Regions from separate parts of the Candidatus Chlorohelix sp. genome, predicted to be linked through region 3. Evidence: a T-box and tRNA genes for the amino acid it is inferred to sense, from the RefSeq annotation. Region 3 holds a T-box; the other regions hold tRNA genes.
The links. A T-box is a leader RNA that pairs with one kind of tRNA and senses whether it is charged. The one in region 3 lies ahead of WCK19_RS09620 (valine--tRNA ligase), so its partner is inferred to be a tRNA-Val.
Positions count from the first base shown of each region.

Region 1: it encodes a tRNA-Val, which carries the amino acid that the T-box ahead of WCK19_RS09620 (valine--tRNA ligase) is inferred to sense. The anticodon was not compared.
Region 2: it encodes a tRNA-Val, which carries the amino acid that the T-box ahead of WCK19_RS09620 (valine--tRNA ligase) is inferred to sense. The anticodon was not compared.

Region 1 covers NZ_JBAXHI010000021.1:47,235-50,514, reverse strand. The annotation lists gene WCK19_RS11070 (C39 family peptidase) at 131-1,354, shown strand; tRNA gene WCK19_RS11065 (tRNA-Val) at 1,418-1,491, shown strand; gene WCK19_RS11060 (polysaccharide deacetylase family protein) at 1,588-2,571, shown strand; gene WCK19_RS11055 (hypothetical protein) at 2,940-3,200, shown strand.
Region 2 covers NZ_JBAXHI010000008.1:12,339-15,618, forward strand. The annotation lists gene pheA (prephenate dehydratase) at 1-291, shown strand, start outside; gene WCK19_RS05605 (HEAT repeat domain-containing protein) at 288-983, shown strand; gene WCK19_RS05610 (secondary thiamine-phosphate synthase enzyme YjbQ) at 1,172-1,759, shown strand; tRNA gene WCK19_RS05615 (tRNA-Val) at 1,887-1,959, shown strand; gene erpA (iron-sulfur cluster insertion protein ErpA) at 2,184-2,555, opposite strand; gene rbfA (30S ribosome-binding factor RbfA) at 2,839-3,216, shown strand; gene mtnP (S-methyl-5'-thioadenosine phosphorylase) at 3,238-3,280, shown strand, end outside.
Region 3 covers NZ_JBAXHI010000017.1:13,165-16,444, forward strand. The annotation lists gene pyrF (orotidine-5'-phosphate decarboxylase) at 1-863, opposite strand, end outside; T-box leader at 1,231-1,465, shown strand; gene WCK19_RS09620 (valine--tRNA ligase) at 1,531-3,280, shown strand, end outside.

The DNA.
Region 1 (3,280 bases), on a different contig from region 3:
AAACCTATATTTTATAGGCAAATCTACTTTGCATTGATATAGAGAATAGCTTAAAATACAATAAGCTTGCTTACTTTTTATAAGTAGCATATATTGTAGGTTGGTTTAGAACTAGAAAATATAAGTCGGTATGTTAACGCGAGTAGTTGCCAAAAGTCATAACAGAGTTCTCGCCATCTTTTTAGTGGCTTTTTTTCTCATTAGCTTGCTGGCTATATTTGGTAAAGTCGAAACCGCCAAAGCCCGTAAGGCAGAAGCGATACCTGCCAGTTCCAAGATAGATAATATGCCGGTTTACGCGCAGCAACGCACCCTTAGCTGCGAATATGCTGCCACACGCGCCGCATTAGGACGTTGGGACATCAATATTAGCGAACTAGACTTTATTAACGCTATTCCACAAAACCCCAATCCACATTTCGGTTATCGCGGAAATATTAACGGAGTATTCGGTGGAACGGTAGATTACGGCATCTATGCCGAACCGATTGCACTCTATCTTAATTCACATGGAATAAATGCCAAATTGCTGTCGGGAGGCATAGAAGAACTTAAAAGCGATATTTCCAAAGGTCGCCCGGTAGTAGTGTGGGTGCCTAGTGGGGTTGGTTGGGGTAGCCCATACCTTACCAGTTACGAGGGTGTAAGCTTCAAATTAATGGCTTATGAACATGCGGTCACTGCTTACGGCTATGATGAAGATGGAATTTATATTGCCGACCCGGGTTTTGGCACTTACGATTATTATAGCTGGGATAGCTTTATACGAGCGTGGGGCTATTTAGATAACATGGGTATGTCGATTTTATCCGGTAGCCCGGCTTATACAGCAGATGAAAGCTATGGAATCGCGCCCCAATTCTACCGCCAGTGGCTTTTAGAAGGTGGGCTTGAACTCTACGGTTATCCGATTTCGCTGCCGGTGGAGACTAAAGGCAAAATCTTCCAGTATTTCGAACGGGCGCGTATGGAATATGATTTAAGCGCACCCGCTACCCAGATTATTGCATTGGGTTTGTTGGGGCGTGAATTAACGGCAACCCGTACTGACGAACTCTTCTTCCGTCCCGTTGCACCCTTAAAATCTGATAGCATATGGTATCTGCAAGAAACCGGGCATACGTTGGGAGGGGCTTTCCTTTCTTACTGGCTTAACCGAGGAGGGCTGGCAGTTTTTGGTTTTCCCATCTCAGAATCTTTTGTAGAGAGTGGTCAGGTAGTGCAATATTTCGAGCGGACTAGGCTTGAACTGGTTCCGGGTACTAACGACCAAATTACGCTGGGCTTGCTAGGTAGAGAAATTCTCAATAGAAAACCCAATACTATGCTGACTCACCTGCCGATTATGGAATAAAAACTCGAATCCTACGTTTGCAAAGCCATACCCATCGTGCTATAATTTTTGTCACCTGAATGAGGGCAATTAGCTCAGTTGGTTAGAGCGCACGGTTCACATCCGTGAGGTCACTGGTTCGAGCCCAGTATTGCCCATTTTTTTATGTCTGTTATTCCTCATTGCTTGTAACCTCTCATCATCTGGTTCGTTTTATATAGTGTGAATAATTACCTCTAAAAGGATTCATTTATATGTGGAAGCGCGTAATTCTACTATTTTTGTTTTGCTTGCTTTTCAACGCTTGTAGTTCTGATAATGTGCCAAATGGAACGCCTATTCCTGAAGTTTCGTCAGCGCCTTTCTGGTTCTTTAGAACAGCTACCCCGCTTGAAGAAGCCATCAATACCACGTTGGAACCGTCAGTAACTATTACGCCGATTCCTATTGCTACCGTGCCTATAATTACTGCGCCAATCACTACCATTGATATTACAGAACCAACGGCTAGCCCAGCACCGTTAAATACTACCGTTGCAAAAACGGTTGCCAGCCCACCTAAAACCGCCACGATTGCAGCGAAAACTGCTGTAGCCACCACGATTGCATATGCAACCCCAATACCCGGCTTAAGTGAAATTGCAAGAGGGCGAACTGGCAAGAAACAGGTAGCGATTACCTTTGATGCAGGGTCGAGCGGAGAGGCTTTTCCTTTGATTAAAACCGCGCTTGACAAGTATGGCGTAAAAGTCACTTTCTTTCTGACAGGTCTATGGGCAGAACGTAACCCGCAATATGTCAAGCAACTAGCGGACGACAAAATGGAATTGGGAAATCATTCATGGAATCATCCCGATATGACCAAAACCGGGACGGAGGAGATTCGCACCGAGCTTTTACGCACCGATACGCTAATCCAGCAACTGACCGGGAAATCTACCAAACCGCTTTTCCGCTTCCCTTATGGAGCGCGAACTGTTCGAGAACAAGGTATCATAACCGGGCTAGGCTATCGCTCAATTTACTGGACGTTGGATAGCCTTGATTCGGTGGGTGCGCCAAAATCAGTAGATTTTCTGGTACAGCGAATAACGGGACAAACCGATGCACAATTGGATGGGGCAATAATATTAATGCATATAGGCGCACAGACTTCGGCAGAAGCATTGCCGTTAATTATCGAGAAATTACAGGCACGCGGATTTAAGATAGTGACCATTTCACAGCTAATAAATTAAGAAGTAAGCAAAAACTTCACCGTTTTTCTATTGACTCCCTCTTGCTGAGAGATATATAATCGTTGTATCACGGTATAACACACTCTTTACCGGTTGCGAAGGGTTTAAAGGTTTAAATTGAAAATCGCCAGGGGTGCGCGATGAAGACAGCGCCAATAGGAAAATCAATCAAAACTGTTTCTTCGGATACGGAGTATATGCGCGAGTCTGCGGCACAGGTACGATAACACGTCCTGTGCCGTTTTGCTTGAGTGTGAATTTTAAGGGGAACTCTAACGGGCTTGGTTTACCAGACTCGCCGAGCAAACCAGTTAGAGTATTAATACTTCCCGGTTAATTCCGGAAAGTTAGAGTTTAGGAGGCAACACATGCACAGTAGCTTTATTGGAAAGATTGAAAAAGCCAAACGCTATCAAACTGAGCCTGGACGCATTCACTTCCTTAACGCGACAGCCGAATTTCATGGTGAACACGACAACTATGTAGTAGAGCTTCGCGAAGGGCATTGGCATTGCACCTGCCACACTTTCCAAATCGGACTTGAAGAATGTGCGCATATTATGGCGATGCAACGCATCCTCGACCCAATGTTGGATATAGAGTCGCGCTCTGCTCACCACGAAGAGTAACCTGAAATTTATTCAAAATCAGGTAAGACTGCCCTATCTTTTATAGAGCAGTTTTTTTTGTTGCTTAAAATTGACGCATC
Region 2 (3,280 bases), on a different contig from region 3:
CCCGTACTTAATAATAGCAGTGAGGGTGTGCCAATTACCGCTATTATGCTTTCAATAAAAGATAAGGTCGGAACTTTGCACGCAGTCACCGATATTTTTATGCGTTACAATATTAATTTGGTGCGAATCGAGAGCCGTCCAAGCAAGCAAAAAGCATGGGATTACGTATTCTTTATCGACTTGCAAGGACAACCCGGACAACCCCATGTAGCTAACGCTCTGCATGAATTGGCTTCCGAAACTACATGGGCGAAAGTTCTAGGTTGGTGGAACCGGAGTGTCAAAGCATGAGTGGGGATTGGGAGTTTCCAGAGTTCAGACCACCCACTCGTCCTCTGCGCGATTATGCCCAGATGATTACTGAGCTTGAAGCGCAAGGTAACATTCGCGGATTGCTGGAAATTTTAGAGGGCGATTATCCGGGAGTTACCCGCCGTACCGCCGCTCGCGCATTAATTTCTACCGCGGGTAAACCGGAAAGCTCGGCAATTTTGGCTCTACTGGATAAAGAGACCGATCGGGGGGTAAAAATTAGTTTGGTAGGCTGTCTAGGAAAATGCGGGGATGTTACGGCACTTCCTGCTCTTACAAAAGCTTTGAAAGATTCTGAACCGATGGTAAGGGTAGAAGCTGCGGCTGCTCTTTCCCGTTTTAACTCCGAAACCGCTTTCAAACTCTTGCTAGACAGTTTGAACCTGAAAAATAAGTCAGATGATTATCTGGTTAGGCAATATAGCGCCGAGGCACTTGGCAAAATGGGAGATCGTCGCGCCGTTCAAGCCCTTATTGCGGTTCTTAAAGATGAGAACAGCCTTGTTAAAGCTGCTGTTGCCACTGCGCTAGGCGAATTAGGCGACCCTGCTGCGATTACTGCGCTGGTACGCGCCCACCATAGTGACCCTCACCTGCCCGGCTCTGATTGCGTCGAATGCAGCGCAATTGATGAAGCCTTGCGAAAGCTCAACCAAAAACAAATTCCCTGATAGTGGACTTTATTAGCTCTATCCTCACTCTAAATGCTAAAAATCCCGAACAAAAATTAGTAAATGATTTGATTTCGAGAATAAATAGTAGCATATAGCTTATTTAGCAACTTTAATTATTGCCGACTTCGATTTTTCTAGCTACAATTGGCTATTGTAAGTTTATAAGTGAATTATGGAGGTAATAGATGCCCTTTCAGCCTGATATTGTAGTTGAAAATCAGAACTCTGTTGTGACTAACGGTTTGGGTACGTTAGACGGTTATCATGCCGTATCAAATGAATCCAAGAATACCAATACAAACGCTGCGGTAACTCAAAGCGGAAACTATCGTTGCCATTCAGTCCAACTGAGTATTGAAACTCAGATAGATATTCCAAATTTCACGGATATAACCGAAGCTGTACGCCGTGTAGTTGCCGAGTCCGGCATCCGAATGGGTACTGTTACGGTTTATTCAAAGCATACCACTGCTTCCATCGTCATAAATGAAAACGAGCCGCTGCTATTGATTGATATGTGCCAGCGACTTTCCAAGCTCTTTCCGCCTGAAGATTACTATCGTCACAATGATTTCAGCATTCGTACTCATAATATGAATCCGGGGGAATCTCCTAACGGTCATTCGCACTGTCAACATTTAGCGTTATCCACTAGCGAAACTATTCCAGTGGTGGAAGGGCAAATGGATATAGGACGTTGGCAGAGCATTTTCCTAGTAGAACTAGATCGCCCACTTAAGCGTACAGTTTCGGTGATGGTTTCTGGTATCTAAGCAGTAAATATTACTTTTTGCGTAAGCTGAAATTAAGCAGACCTAGTATAATCACAAAGAGGTAAATTAGTACCTAAAACGATTTGCCAAGGTCTGTTTTTTCTGGTATATTATTAGCCGTTGTTTCGGGCAGTTAGCTCAGTTGGTAGAGCGCCACGCTTACACCGTGGATGTCACAGGTTCGAGTCCTGTACTGCCCATTTTTTGTGCAAACTACGCCAAATAGCCCCTTTCACAACCCTATATTTTAATAAATTTTATCCAAAAACCAAGCACTGCTGAAAAACCAATATTTGATAATACCATCGAGGTTGCTTCCGTAGCAGAATACTGAGAAGCTATCTTTGAAGCGAATATTACCGAATAAAAAAAGAGCGGCTTATACCGCCCCTTTTATTCCGATAATTCACCCGCGCAATTGAGACTAATTGCAGGAGGCGCAAGAGCGAGAACTGGCTTTGCCGGCTCCATCAGCGGTGTCAAAAGAGCTACCGCAACCACAGCTTGAAACTGCATTCGGATTGTGTACGGTAAAACCTCCGCCCATCAGGCTATTGACGAAATCAATTTCAGCGCCCTCAATATATTTTTGGCTGAAAGCGTCAACATACAACTTAACCCCGTTGAGTTCGGTGATTTCATCTCCATCGCGGGTTTCGTTTTCCAGCACCATCTGATACTGGAAGCCACTGCAACCGCCGCCTGCTACAAACACGCGCAAACCAAGCGTCGAATCGTTTTCTTCTTCAATAATCTTTTTCAATTGATCTGTCGCCGAATCGGTTAAGGTTATCATCTCTAGAGACCTCCCAAATCTTAAAAACAAATTTGTGTTGTTCAGTTAGCTTAAATATATATAATAAACAGAACCCAATCGGGTTCTATATTTTAATCATGCCTTTTGGTACAACATTGTTGTTGGGTAAAATACCACGATTGTGTCAAGCTTAATTATACCTATAGGCTGTAGCTTAGTCAATACAATTCCTACCAATTCGATAGGATTAACTTGAGTGTGCTATAATTGAAACATAATTTAATTTTAGTGAAATATAGCCTGAGCTACAAAAAAAAGAGCAATGTCAAGAAGAACAGAACAAGTAGCGGAAATGATAAAAGAAATAGTCAGTACGCTGATTCAGCGCGATTTGCGCGATCCGCGGCTGAGCTTCGTTACCATTACCCGCGCAGAGGTAAGTCCCGACCTTAAACACGCTAAACTATTTTTTAGCGTTATGGGAAACGAAGAATCCAGAAAAGATACATTCAAAGCATTAAAAGGCGCGAGCGGTTATCTACGGCGCGAACTATTCCGCCATTTGCAAATGAAGTATGTCCCGGAACTTCATTTCGAGTTTGATGGTGGCATAGAACATGGCGATAAAATCCAACGTATTCTGCATGCCATAGAGCAAGAAGAAAAACAAAATCAACCCTCAGAAACGAAAGAATCCTAGAAACAGGAAGGAGTCGGCAGCGTGGAAGCAAAGATCGGCGTTATCGGCGGTAGTGGTCTGTACC
Region 3 (3,280 bases):
TCAGCTAGTTTGCCTGCGGCAAGCTTGGCAGCTTCGGCGAAAGTTTCATCTTTTCCGGCGTAAATAATGCCCCGGCTACTGTTAATTATCAGACCATAGCCTTGAGAGTCGCGCCCGTACTTCAAAACTGCGTCAAGGTCGCCCCCCTGCGCCCCCACTCCCGGCACCAGCAAAGGCACATCTGGCGCAATCGCTCGAATTTGCGCCAGTTCAGCAGGGTAAGTTGCACCCGCCACCAGCCCCACATTACGATTATGATTCCAATCATTGGCGGCAAGTTGCGCCACTTTCAAATAGAGTGGTGTACCCTCAGCCCCAACCGACAACATCTGCAACTCGGCAGAACCGGGGTTGGATGTTCGGCATAGTATGAACACGCCCTTTTCGGCGCGTTCCAGATATGGTGCGAGCGCATCGCCGCCCAGATAGGGCTGCACCGTCACCGCATCTCCTCCGAAATAATCGAAAAGAGAGGCGACATAGCCTTTGTTGGTACTAGCTATATCGCCTCTTTTGGCATCCAAAATCAATGGAATCTCAGGAAAGCGGCTACGCAGGTAGTCGCCCAACCGCTTCAAAGCCTTTAATCCGGGCGGACCTATCTGTTCAAAGAAAGCCAAATTAGGCTTGAAAGCGCACACCGATTCGGCAGTAGCCTCTACAATAGCGCGGCAGAAAGCATAATAGCTTTCCTCAATCGCTTCCTCTTCTGTACCTTGCTTGAGAAAAGCGGGCATTTGGGAGTATTCGGGGTCAAGACCCACACATAGAAAAAAGCCATCTCGCCAGCGCCTTTCGAGCATTCTCCCGAAGTGGCGCGCGGATGGACTTGTATCGCTACTAAGCTCGCGCGGTTGTATCACCGATTCCTCTTATTTTCACAATTATAAATCACTCGCCCTAGTCAAAGTTTTGATTATTATACAACATGATTTTCGATTCGGAAAGCTCTAAGCGTGATATGTCGCATACTAATTTTTATCTACTGCATTACTAGGCACTTCTCACCTTGTTAGGGCTTTTCAATGTGACCTTAAAAGAAGCTCCCTGTTTGACCAGAAGAGGGTAAGTACCTATTGTACTGGCTGTGCTATTAACAATGCTGTCTTAGCCCGGATGGATTTCTTGAATGTCAAAAATATTATTCTCTGAAAAGCCCTGTGCAAACTTTTAACTTGCTTGACATTTATAGCATTTATTGATACAATTTTATTCGGTTAGCTGTATATATTATAAACTGGGAACAGGAAGAGTAAGTTCTAACTACCTTTAGAGAGTGAGGGTCAGAGGCTGAAAGCCCTTACAGGCAATAGGAGAACCAAACGTAGCCTGGGAGTTCTGCCCTTGAAATTTTCTAAGTAGGGGGTAGCGGGTAAGGACCGTTATATCTGCGCTGAGAGCAGCCTTTTCGGCTTGCTGAAGGTAGGGTGGTACCACGCAAGGCTTTTGCCCTTTCGTCCTTACGGAGACGAAAGGGAATTTTTATTTTATAGGCTTTTTGTGATTACATAGAGATGAGAGGAAATTACAATGACGGATACTAACAAAAAAGAAATGCCAAAAGCCTATGACCCTAAAACTACCGAAGAGCGGCTTTATAAATTCTGGGAAGAAAACGGCTGGTTTACTCCTAAAATTGATGCAAATCGCAACCCCTACGTAATAATCATGCCACCTCCCAACGTGACAGGCGCATTACATCAGGGACACGCTATGTTTGTGGGTGTGGAAGATGCGCTAGTGCGGTGGCGACGCATGAACGGCGATTCTGTGCTGTGGCTGCCCGGTAGCGACCACGCCGGAATCAGCGCCGAAACGGTGTTAGAAAAACAGGTGCGGAAGGAATTTAAAAAGAGCAAAAATGAAATCGGTAGAGAAGCTTTCCTGAAACGTATGTGGCAATGGATGGATGAATATCGCGATGTGATTGTCAACCAATTGCGTGTGTTAGGAGCAAGTTGCGATTGGACTCGCAAATGCTTTACGATGGATGAAGGTCCTCAACGTGCGGTGCGTACCATTTTCAAGAAAATGTATGACGAAGGCTTAATCTATCAGGCTGAGCGCATCGTGAACTGGTGTCCCGGTTCGCAAACGGTGGTCAGCGACCTTGAAGTGAACATGATTGAGGAAGAAGGCTTTCTGTGGCACATCCGCTATCCGGTGAAGGATGCGCCTGAGCGTTATGTGATTGTGGCAACCACTCGCCCAGAAACTATGCTTGGCGATACAGCGGTAGCAGTACATCCCGAAGACGAACGTTACAAAGACCTGCATGGCAAAATGCTAATGCTACCGCTCATGAACCGCGAAATCCCGATTGTCGCAGATGAGGGTGTGGATAAGGAGTTCGGCACAGGTGCAGTGAAAGTTACGCCCGGTCATGACCCGCTCGACTTTGAAATCGGGCAGCGTCATAATCTGCCGGTCATCACCATAATGAATCTGGACGCTACAATCAATGAGAATGGCGGACAATATCAAGGGTTAGAGCGTTTTGCGGCACGCAAGCAAGTGGTAAAAAACCTTGAAGAACAGGGCTATCTGGTGAAAACCGAACCCTATCGCCACTCTGTGCCTTACAGCGAAAAAGCGGACGTGCCGATTGAGCCGCTAGTGCGGATGCAATGGTGGCTTAAAATTCAACCGCTTTCCGAACCAGCCTTACAGGCGGCGTTGGATGGGCGTGTGAAATTTGTGCCGGAGCGTTTCACCAAAGTTTATACCCAATGGCTTGAAAATATCCACGACTGGAATATCTCGCGCCAACTTTTCTGGGGGCATCGAATCCCGGTTTGGTACTGCGGAAATTGCGGCAAACAAACCTGTACTGCTAACGATTCTTTAAAGGCTTGTGAGCATTGTAGCAGCGATAAAGTTACCCAAGATGCCGATGTGCTGGATACTTGGTTCAGCAGTGGGTTGTGGACATTTAGTACGCTAGGTTGGCCCGACCAGACCGAAGATTTAGCCTATTTTTATCCCGGCGCAGTTATGGAAACCGGCTACGACATTATCTTCTTCTGGGTGGCGCGTATGATAATGTTGGGAATCTATGCAATGGGCGAACCGCCTTTCCATACCGTCTATTTGCATGGCTTGGTGCGCGATGAAAAAGGCGAGAAGATGAGCAAAAGCAAAGGCAATACCATTGACCCGCTCGAAACTATTGATAAATACGGCTCGGATGCGCTGCGCTTTACCCTACTTACCAGCAGCACACCGGGGGTGGATACCAAGCTTTCCTTTAGCAGAATTGTGGACAGTCGCAACTTTGCCA